2 regions of the Streptomyces sp. NPDC111516 genome follow, and region 1 is predicted to be linked to the other one. Evidence: riboswitches for the same ligand, from Rfam matches in the RefSeq annotation. Region 1 holds a riboswitch; the other holds the start of a gene.

Region 1 (5,284 bases):
CATCGTCCCGGACCCGGAGCAGGCCCGCGCCCACCCCGGAGCCGTCGACGCGCTCGTCGCGCTCGCCCCGAAAGTGGCGTCCATCGCCGTGATCACCGGCCGCCCGGCGGGCGTCGCGGTCCGGCACGGCGGCTTCGCCGGAGTGCGGGGACTGGACCACCTCGTCGTCCTCGGCCACTACGGCACCGAACGCTGGGACGCCGTGTCCGGCACCGTCCGCACCCCCGCCCCGCACCCCGGCGTCGCCGCGGTCCGCGCCGAACTCCCGGGCGTGCTCGACCGGTTCGACGCATGGCACGGCGCCTGGATCGAGGAGAAGGGCCAGGCGCTCGCCGTCCACACCCGCCGCGCCGCCGACCCGCAGGCCGCGTTCGACGCCCTGCGCGAACCCCTCGGCGAGCTCGCCGCCCGGCACGGGCTGATCGTCGAACCGGGCCGCCTGGTCCTGGAGTTGCGCCCGCCGGGCATGGACAAGGGCGTGGCGCTCGCACAGTACGTGCGGGAGACCGACGCCGAGTCCGTCCTGTACGCGGGCGACGACCTGGGCGACCTCGCCGCGTACGCCGCGGTGGAGAAGCTCCGCGCCGAGGGCCCCGACGGCATCCCCGGCCTCCTGGTCTGCAGCGGCAGCGCGGAAGTGCCCGAGCTGGCCGAACGCGCGGATCTGCTGCTGAACGGCCCCGGAGCCGTTGTCGGCTTCCTGGCGGCCCTGGCCGAACGGATCTGACCGGCTCACTCCCGCCGCAGCGCGTCCAGCTGATCGAGGAACCACTGCTGCGGCGGGAGCGCCACCGCCGCCGCGGCCAGCCGTTCCGTGCGCGCCGCCCGTTCGTCGTCCGCCATGGTGAGCGCCTCGTGCAGCGCCGCGGCCGTCGCGGACACGTCGTACGGGTTCACCACGACCGCGTCGCTGCCCAGCTCCTCGTACGCCCCCGCCTCCCGCGACAGCACCAGCGCGCAGCCGTGGTCGGAGACCACAGGGACCTCCTTGGCGACCAGGTTCATGCCGTCGCGGATCGGGTTGACGAGCGCCACGTCGGCCAGCCGGTACGCGGCGAGCGAGCGGGCGAAGTCGTCCTTGACGTGGAGCACGACCGGCGTCCAGCCCGCCGTGCCGTACGCGGCGTTGATGTCGTCGGCGACCTGCCGCACCTCGGCCGTGTAGTCGCGGTACACCGCCAGGTCCTGCCGCGAGGGGTACGCGAAGGCGACGTGGACGACGCGCTCGCGCCATTCGGGCCGCTCCTCGAGGAGCGTGCGGTAGGCGAGCAGCCCGCGCACGATGTTCTTGGACAGTTCCGTCCGGTCCACTCGTACGATCGTCCTGCGCCCGGGGCCGATCTGCTCCCGCAGCGCCGCCATCCGCTCGTCCACGTCCGCCTCGTGCGCGCGGCGGCGCAGGAAGTCGGCGTCCGCCCCGAGCCCGTGCACCCCGATCCTGGTCCGCCCGGTGCCGCCCAGGAGCTCCGTGCAGCAGCCGATGAAGGCATCCGCCCAGCGCCGGGTCAGGAAGGCCGCCCGGTCGGCGCCCAGGATGCCGTGCAGCAGCTGCTCGGCGATGTCGTCGGGGAGCAGGCGGAAGTAGTCGACGGGCGCCCACGGGGTGTGCGAGAAGTGGCCGATCCGCAGGTCGGGGCGGAGGCCGCGGAGCATGCCGGGCACCAGCGCCAGGTGGTAGTCCTGAACCAGCACCGCCGCCCCGGGGCCCGCCTCCTCGGCGAGCGCCTCGGCGAAGGCCCGGTTGTACGTCTCGAACGACGCCCACAGCCGCCGGAACTCGGCGTCGAAGACCGGCTCCAGCGGGGTCTGGTACAGCATGTGGTGGACGAACCAGAGCACCGAATTCGCGATGCCGTTGTACGCGTCCGCGTGGACGGCCGCGTCGATGTCGAGCATCCGTACGCCGGGCTCACCGACCCCGCGCCGGACCGCCTCCCGGTCCCCGTCACCGAGCGCGGCGCACACCCACAGCTTTTCCTTGACGGCGCTCAGCCCGGAGACGAGCCCGCCGCCGCCCCGCTTCGCGTCGAGTGATCCGTCCGTGCCCAGCGTGTACGACACCGGGCCGCGATTGGACGCGACGAGGACCTGGGCGGCGGACTGGGCTTCGTGCTCGGAGACCATATTGCGGAATCTAGCCAGATCACGGACCGCCCAAACGTGCAAACGTGCGAAGTCGGGCCACGTCAGGCCGCGCGGCGCGAAACGTACTCCTCGATCTCACGCATCGGAGGCCGCTCCTCGGTGTCCACCGCATGGGTGCGCGGTACGAAACCGTCCTCGCCGCGCTCGAACTGGGTGAGCGAAGGCCGTACCAGGTGCCCGCGGGACAGCCGGAGTTGCGCGGTCCGGTAGATCGCCGCCGCCATCCGGCCGAGCGCCTGCCCGTCCTGGTGGCGGTGCCTGCGCACCCCCACGTCGACCTGGGCCAGCGCGTCCAGACCCACGGTGTGCAGCGCGTCGACCAGGAGGCCCAGCTCCACTCCGTACCCCACGGGGAAGGGCAGCTGTTCGAGGAGGGAGCGGCGTACGGCGTACTCGCCGCCCAGCGGCTGGACGAAGCCGGCCAGCTGCGGCCAGTGCAGATTGAGCAGCGGACGGGCCACCAGCTCGGTGACGCGACCGCCCTGACCTGCTGTGTCACCGAGCGGGCGGTCGTACATCGCCTTGACGAACCGGACGTCCGGATCGGTCAGCAGCGGGCCGACGATGCCGGAGACGAAGTCGGCCGAGAATTCCTTCAGGTCGGCGTCCACGAAGCAGACGATGTCCCCGCCGGTCACCAGGAGCGACCGCCAGAGCACCTCGCCCTTGCCGGGCACGGCGGGTATCCGGGGGAGTATGTCGTCCCGGTGCACCACTCGTGCGCCGGCCTCCCGGGCCACCTTCGCGGTGGCGTCCGTGGAACCGGAATCGATCACCACGAGTTCGTCGACCAGCTGGACCTTCTCCATCAGCTCGCGCCGGATCGTCGCGACGATCGCACCGACCGTCGCCTCTTCGTCCAGCGCGGGCAGCACGACACTCACGCTCCCGCGACGCGGGTCCCGGGCCTTGGCGGCGAGGAGCCGGTCCAGCGGGCGGTCGGCGGCCGACCAGGAACGCCTGGCCAGCCAGCTTTCGACCTCTTCCAGCACGGTCGATACTCCCTGCATGTGATCCATCTCGCGGTTCGGACGACTATCTCAACCGTCCGGAGCTTCGGTTACAGTCTTGAACAACGCGGACGGCCGTCGCATGTCGGGGTCGGTCCGCCAATAAACGCCTGGATCGGAGATCCAGCGCCATAGCGCTCATCCAGAGGGACTGAGGGAACGGCCCGTTGAAGTCCCGGCAACCCTCCTGCCGACCGCGAGGTCAGGTGGGGAAGGTGCCAATTCCGTCTCGTGGCGAAATGCGCCGCGAGGAAGATGAGGAGAAAGGGCCTCGCCTCCATGGCTGCGCAGACTGTTGCAGTAAGCACCGACTCTTCCGCCGAGGTTGTCGATCTGGGCCCCGCCGCGGCGCTTTCCTGCCGCGAGTGCGGCGAGCGTTTCGAACTCGGTCCCATTTTCGCCTGTGCGTCCTGTTTCGGGCCGCTCGAAGTGGCGTACGACCTGCCGAGCGGCTCCCCCGACGAGCTGAAGAAGCGCATCGAGGCCGGACCCGACAACATCTGGCGTTACGCGCCGCTGCTGCCGGTCCCCGCCGATGTCGCGGACAAGCCCAACATCAACCCCGGCTTCACCAAGCTGGTCAAGGCCGACAACCTCGCCCGTGAGCTCGGTGTCACCGGCGGTCTGTACGTCAAGGACGACTCCGGCAACCCGACGCACTCCTTCAAGGACCGCGTCGTCGCCATCGCCGTCGAGGCCGCCCGCGCCTTCGGTTTCACCACCCTCTCCTGCTCCTCCACCGGCAACCTCGCCGGCGCGGTGGGCGCCGCCGCCGCCCGCGCCGGTTTCCGCTCCTGCGTGTTCATCCCGCACGACCTGGAGCAGGGCAAGGTCGTCATGGCCGCGGTGTACGGCGGTGAACTGGTCGGCATCGAGGGCAACTACGACGACGTCAACCGCTTCTGCTCGGAGCTCATCGGCGACCCGCTCGGCGAGGGCTGGGGCTTCGTCAACGTCAACCTGCGCCCCTACTACGGCGAGGGCTCCAAGACCCTGGCGTACGAGATCTGCGAGCAGCTCGGCTGGCGGCTGCCCGACCAGATCGTCATCCCGGTCGCGTCCGGCTCGCAGCTCACGAAGATCGACAAGGGTCTCCAGGAGCTGATCAAGCTGGGCCTGGTCGAGGACAAGCCGTACAAGATCTTCGGCGCCCAGGCAGAGGGCTGCTCCCCGGTCTCCACCGCCTTCAAGGCCGGTCACGACGTCGTACGGCCCCAGAAGCCGAACACCATCGCCAAGTCCCTGGCGATCGGCAACCCGGCCGACGGCCCGTACGTCCTGGACATCGCCCGCCGCACCGGCGGCGCGGTCGAGGACGTCGACGACGAGCAGGTCGTCGACGCGATCAAGCTCCTCGCCCGCACCGAGGGCATCTTCGCGGAGACGGCGGGCGGCGTGACGGTCGGCGTCACGAAGAAGCTGATCGAGGCCGGTCTGATCGACCCGGCGCTGACCACCGTCGTCCTCAACACGGGTGACGGCCTCAAGACCCTGGACGCGGTGGCCGCCACCTCGCAGGCGACCGCCACGATCCGCCCGAGCCTGGACGCGTTCCGCGCCGCCGGACTCGCCACCAGCTGACCACCCGAGACTCCAGGAAGGGCACCCACCATGAGCGTCAAGGTCCGTATCCCCACCATCCTCCGCACCTACACGGGCGGCCAGGCCGAGGTCCCGGCCGAGGGCTCGACCCTCTCCCAGGTCATCGCGTCCCTGGAGCAGAACCACCCGGGCATCGCCGCACGCGTCCTCGACGACCAGGGCAAGCTGCGCCGCTTCGTGAACGTGTACGTCAACGACGACGACGTGCGCTTCGAGGGCGGCCTGGAGACGGCCACGCCGGACGGTGCCGGCATCTCGATCATCCCGGCGGTCGCGGGCGGCTGCTGATCCCCCGTCCGGCTTCACCGCGTCACCGGAATTGCCCCCTCCGCGAGAGAAACGGAGGGGGCAATTCTGCATGGTTGAGCGCGGTACAGTGTGGGAAGTCCCTCCAGCTGCCCGTGCCGCCCGCATATGAGAATGCGCCCGGCCGCGACAAGAAGCAGCCAAAGTGCTCGATCCCCTTGCGCCATAAGTCGCCTTTGCCCGGCCCGACTTGCCCTGGAACCGTATGAATTCCTCATATT
Region 2 (5,284 bases), on a different contig from region 1:
GCGATCGGTCGGCGCAAGCTGATCCGCAACACCATGTTCGGCGCGCTGGCCCTGGTGCCGCTCTCCGGTGTCATGCTGCTGCGCGACCTCGGTCCGCTGCCGGAGAAGAAGCTCCGCAACACCCTGTGGGGCAAGGGCAAGCAGCTCATCAACATGAACACGATGCTGCCGCTGCGTCCCGAGGACGTCTCGGTCGGTTCGCTGACCTTCGCCATGCCCGAGGGGCTGACGGAGGAGGCGGAGGACTTCCAGAACCAGATCGCCAAGGCCGCGCTGATGATCATCCGCATCGAGCCGAAGAACATCAAGGACAAGCGCGAGCGCGAGTGGGCCCACGAGGGCATCGTGGCCTTCTCCAAGATCTGCACCCACGTCGGCTGCCCGATCAGCCTGTACGAGCAGCAGACGCACCACGTGCTCTGCCCGTGCCACCAGTCCACCTTCGACCTCTCCGACGGCGCCCGCGTCATCTTCGGTCCGGCCGGTCACGCCCTTCCGCAGCTGCGGATCGGTGTGAACAGCGAGGGCAACCTCGAGGCGCTCGGTGACTTCGAAGAGCCCGTCGGTCCTGCATTCTGGGAGCGCGGATGAGTACTGCGACCACGAACACACCCGGTGCTTCCGCACCGGGCAATCGCAAGGCGCCCGCCGGCGAGCGGGTGGCCGACTGGGCGGACGGCCGGCTCGGGATCTACTCCCTGGCCAAGGCCAACATGCGCAAGATCTTCCCGGACCACTGGTCCTTCATGCTCGGTGAGATCGCCCTCTACAGCTTCATCATCATCATCCTCACGGGTGTGTATCTGACGCTGTTCTTCCACCCGAGCATGAACGAGGTCGTGTACCACGGCTCGTACGAGCCGATGCAGGGCATCAAGATGTCCGAGGCCTATGCCTCGACACTGGACATCAGCTTCGACGTCCGCGGTGGTCTGCTGGTTCGCCAGATCCACCACTGGGCCGCGCTGATCTTCCTGGCCGGCATGTTCGTGCACATGATGCGCGTGTTCTTCACGGGTGCCTTCCGCAAGCCGCGTGAGATCAACTGGCTGTTCGGCTTCCTGCTGTTCGTGCTGGGTATGTTCACCGGCTTCACCGGCTACTCGCTCCCGGACGACCTGCTGTCCGGTACGGGTGTCCGCTTCACCCAGGGCGCGATCCTGTCGATGCCGATCGTCGGCACGTACATCTCGATGTTCCTGTTCGGCGGAGAGTTCCCCGGCCACGACTTCGTCGCCCGGTTCTACTCGATCCACATCCTGCTGCTGCCGGGCATCATGCTCGGCCTGCTGGTGGCGCACCTGATCCTGGTCTTCTACCACAAGCACACGCAGTTCGCGGGTCCCGGCCGCACCAACAAGAACGTGGTCGGCATGCCGCTGCTGCCGGTGTACATGGCGAAGGCCGGTGGCTTCTTCTTCCTGGTCTTCGGCATCGTCGCCATCATTGCGGCGATCGCCTCGATCAACCCGATCTGGGCCATCGGCCCGTACCGCCCGGACCAGGTGTCCACCGGCGCCCAGCCCGACTGGTACATGGGCTTCGCCGAGGGTCTGATCCGAGTGATGCCTGGCTGGGAGATCAACCTCTGGGGTCACACGCTCGTCCTGGGTGTGTTCATCCCGCTGATGGCCTTCGGACTGGTTCTCGCGATCATCGCGGTCTACCCGTTCATCGAGTCCTGGGTCACCGGGGACAAGCGCGAGCACCACATCCTGGACCGCCCGCGCAACGCCCCGACCCGGACGGCCTTCGGCGTCGCCTGGATCACCGAGTACTTCATCGTCTTCGTCGGCGGTGGCAACGACCTGTGGGCCACGCACTTCCACCTGTCGCTGAACGCCATCTCCTGGTTCGTCCGGATCTTCATCTTCGTGGGACCGGTCCTCGCGTTCATCGCCACCCGGCGGATCTGCCTCGGCCTCCAGCGCCGCGACAAGGAGAAGGTGCTGCACGGGCGCGAGTCCGGCTTGATCAAGCGCCTGCCGCACGGTGAGTTCGTCGAGATCCACGAGCCGCTCGGCCCCGAGCAGCTGCACACACTCACCGCGCACGAGCAGTACGAGCCGGCCGAGATCGGCCCGACGGTCGACAAGAACGGTGTCGAGCGCAAGGTGTCCGCCCTGCAGAAGCTGCGGGCCAGGCTCAGCAAGGGCTACTACGGCGAGAACAACCAGATCGCCAAGCCCACCGTCGAGGAGTACAAGGAGATCACCAGCGGCCACGGTCACCACTGATCGCCTGAACTGATCGCCACAGCAGGAGCCCCGTCCATCCGATGGACGGGGCTCTTCGCTGTCCCCGGCCCTCGATAGGGTGGGGGTGACCCCTTTTATCGGCTGTGGACCCCAGGAGCGGACCATGAACGTTGTGACCCCGGTCGGCGGCGACAGCGTGGCGGACCGTTCCTGGCCCGGCCTGCTGAACCCGCTGCTGCGCGGCGAGAACCTGACCGCGGACGACACCGCGTGGGCGATGGACCGCATCATGAGCGGTGAGGCGAGCGACGTGCAGATCGCCGGTTTCGCGGTGGCGCTGCGTGCCAAGGGCGAGACGGTCGACGAGGTGTCCGGCCTGGTGCGGGCGATGTACGAGCACGCCAACACCATCCACGTACCCGGTCGTACGGTCGACATCGTCGGCACCGGCGGCGACCTCGCCAAGACGGTCAACATCTCCACGATGTCGGCGATCGTCATCGCGGGTACCGGTGCCAAGGTCGTCAAGCACGGCAATCGCGCATCCTCGTCGGCGAGCGGTTCCTCCGACGTGCTGGAGAAGCTCGGCGTCAACCTGGAGCTCAGCGCGGAGCGGGTCGTCGAGGTCGCCGAGGAAGCGGGCATCACCCTCTGCTTCGCGGTGAAGTTCCACCCGGCTCTGCGCTACGTGGCCAGGGCCCGCAAGGAGCTCGGCGCCCCGACGACGTTCAACATCCTGGGGCCGCTCACCAACCCGGCGAAGGTGCGCTCGCAGGCCATCGGCGTCGCCGACCTGCGGATGGCGCCCATCGTCGCCGGTGTCCTCGCCGAGCGAGGCAATTCCGCGCTGGTCGTCCGCGGTGACGACGGCCTGGACGAGCTGACGACGACCGCGACCTCGCGGGTCTGGGTGGTCCGGGACGGATCGGTGCGCGAGGAGGCGTTCGACCCGCGCGACGTCGGTCTGGAGCTGGTGCCGCCACAGGCGCTCCGCGGTGGCGACCCCTCGTACAACGCGGATGTGGCCCGCCGGGTACTGGCCGGCGAGCACGGGCCCGTACGGGAGGCCGTGCTGCTCAACTCCGCGGCGGCGCTGGTGGCCCTGGACCCGACGGACGGCACGCTGAACGAGCAGATCGCCGCCGGGATCGAGAAGGCCGCCGAGTCCATCGACTCGGGGGCGGCCCGGCAGGCGCTGGAGCGCTGGGTGGCGGTCAGCAACGCCTGAGAGCCTGTCGGGTGACCTCTGATCGGGCGGCCACGACGTGGCACGCACGCTTCCGGCGCCTTGGAATCGCACGCACCACGCGGCGTCCGCTCCCCGATCGAAGGTCACCCGACAGGCCCTGAGAGCTTGTCGGGCGACCTGAGGGAAGGTGACGTGGGGCGCGGTCCGGATCCTGGACCGCGCCTTGCGCGTCGACGCGCGTATGGCAAGATGCTGCGCAGGTCATGAGTGACAGCGACTACGGCCCCGGCCCGCTGTCCGGCAACCCTCCGTCCGTGGCGGGGTGCCCCGGGTGAAGACCAGGCCGTAGGCAGCGAGGTCTGCGGCAAGCGCGGGCCCCTCGGCATCTGTGAATGCCAACCCCCGGGGTCCTGGTCCCTAGGGAGTCTCTTGTGAGCAAGCGAATGCGATAGGGCTCTCGGCCCTCCTCCGCACCCCTCTTTTTCTCTTTTCGCTGCGCTGCCGCGTATCCGCCGGCGCACGCGATTCGCCTGCCTGTTACGGGAGTTCGCCATGTCTGTCTTCACCGCTGCCGCCGACCAGTCGCTTTGTACCCCCCTGCCGGTTCTGGGCAAGGATGTAACGGTTCCGCTCGTCACGGGTGGTGAGGTCACGTACGCCGCTCTCGACTACGCCGCCAGCGCCCCGGCCCTGCAGCGCGTCTGGGACGACGTCGCCGCGTATGCCCCGTACTACGGCAGCGTCCACCGTGGTGCCGGGTACCTCTCGCAGCTCTCCACGGACCTCTTCGAGAACAGCCGCGCGACGGTCGCGGAGTTCCTCGGGTGCCGCGCGGAGGACCAGGTGATCTTCACCCGGTCGACCACCGACTCCCTCAACCTGCTGGCCGCCGTCATCCCCGCCGACTGCCAGGTCTTCGTGTACGAGACCGAGCACCACGCCTCGCTGCTCCCGTGGCGCGACGCCCGGGTGACCTACCTCAACGCCCCGCGCACCCCGGCCCAGGCCGTCGAGACGCTGGAGCGGGCGCTCGCCGACCGTGAACCCTACGGCCCGGCGCTGGTCTGCGTCACCGGTGCCTCCAACGTCACCGGTGAGCTGTGGCCGGTGAAGGAGCTGGCAGCCGCCGCGCACGCGCACGGTGCCCGGATCGTGCTGGACGCCGCGCAGCTCGCCCCGCACCACCCCGTCGACATCGCCGAGCTGGACGTCGACTGGGTCGCCTTCTCCGGGCACAAGCTGTACGCGCCGTTCGGCTCGGGTGTGCTCGCGGGCCGGGCCGACTGGCTGCGGGACGCCGAGCCGTACCTGGCCGGCGGCGGCGCCTCGCGCAAGGTCGCCCGGCGCGGCGACGGCGGTGTGGACGTCGAGTGGCACACCACCGCCGCCCGCCACGAGGCCGGTTCCCCCAATGTCGTCGGCGTGTACTCCATCGCCTCCGCCTGCAAGGCGCTCACCGAGGCCGGCTTCGACAACCTGGTCGCCCGGGAGCAGCACCTCGTCACCGCGGTCCGGACCGGTCTCGCCGAGGTCCCCGAGGTCAAGGTGCTCTCGCTGTTCGGCGACGACGCCCCGAGGGTCGGCGTCATCTCCTTCGTGGTGGAGGGCTGGAACAGCTCGCACTTCGCCGCCGCGCTCTCTGCCGAGTACGGCATCGGGGTCCGCGACGGACTGTTCTGCGCACACCCGCTGGTCCGCACCCTGCTGGGCAGCGACCCGCAGGAGGCCGGCGAGTGCGGCGCACCGGAGGCGGAGCCGGGCGAGCGGTCTCTGAACGCGATCCGGGTGAGCTTCGGGGCCGGTACGCCGGACGAACACATCGAGCGCTTCGTCCGCGCGGTCAAGGAGCTGGTGAGCGAGGGCGCCCGGTGGAAGTACCGCACGGAGGACGGCCGCT

What was found. A riboswitch is a leader RNA that binds a small molecule or an ion and turns the genes downstream of it on or off. The one in region 1 is predicted to bind S-adenosylmethionine.
Region 2: it holds a riboswitch for S-adenosylmethionine, as region 1 does, so the genes downstream of both, ACZ7L9_RS01825 (aminotransferase class V-fold PLP-dependent enzyme) here and thrC (threonine synthase) in region 1, are expected to answer to the same signal.

Annotation. Positions count from the first base shown of each region.
Region 1 covers NZ_JBVKBV010000006.1:188,306-193,589, reverse strand. The annotation lists gene otsB (trehalose-phosphatase) at 1-727, shown strand, start outside; gene ACZ7L9_RS14875 (alpha,alpha-trehalose-phosphate synthase (UDP-forming)) at 733-2,124, opposite strand; gene ACZ7L9_RS14870 (glucosyl-3-phosphoglycerate synthase) at 2,187-3,137, opposite strand; SAM riboswitch class I at 3,291-3,417, shown strand; gene thrC (threonine synthase) at 3,435-4,736, shown strand; gene ACZ7L9_RS14860 (MoaD/ThiS family protein) at 4,767-5,045, shown strand.
Region 2 covers NZ_JBVKBV010000001.1:389,682-394,965, reverse strand. The annotation lists gene qcrA (cytochrome bc1 complex Rieske iron-sulfur subunit) at 1-591, shown strand, start outside; gene qcrB (cytochrome bc1 complex cytochrome b subunit) at 588-2,237, shown strand; gene trpD (anthranilate phosphoribosyltransferase) at 2,362-3,426, shown strand; SAM riboswitch class IV at 3,647-3,764, shown strand; gene ACZ7L9_RS01825 (aminotransferase class V-fold PLP-dependent enzyme) at 3,940-5,284, shown strand, end outside.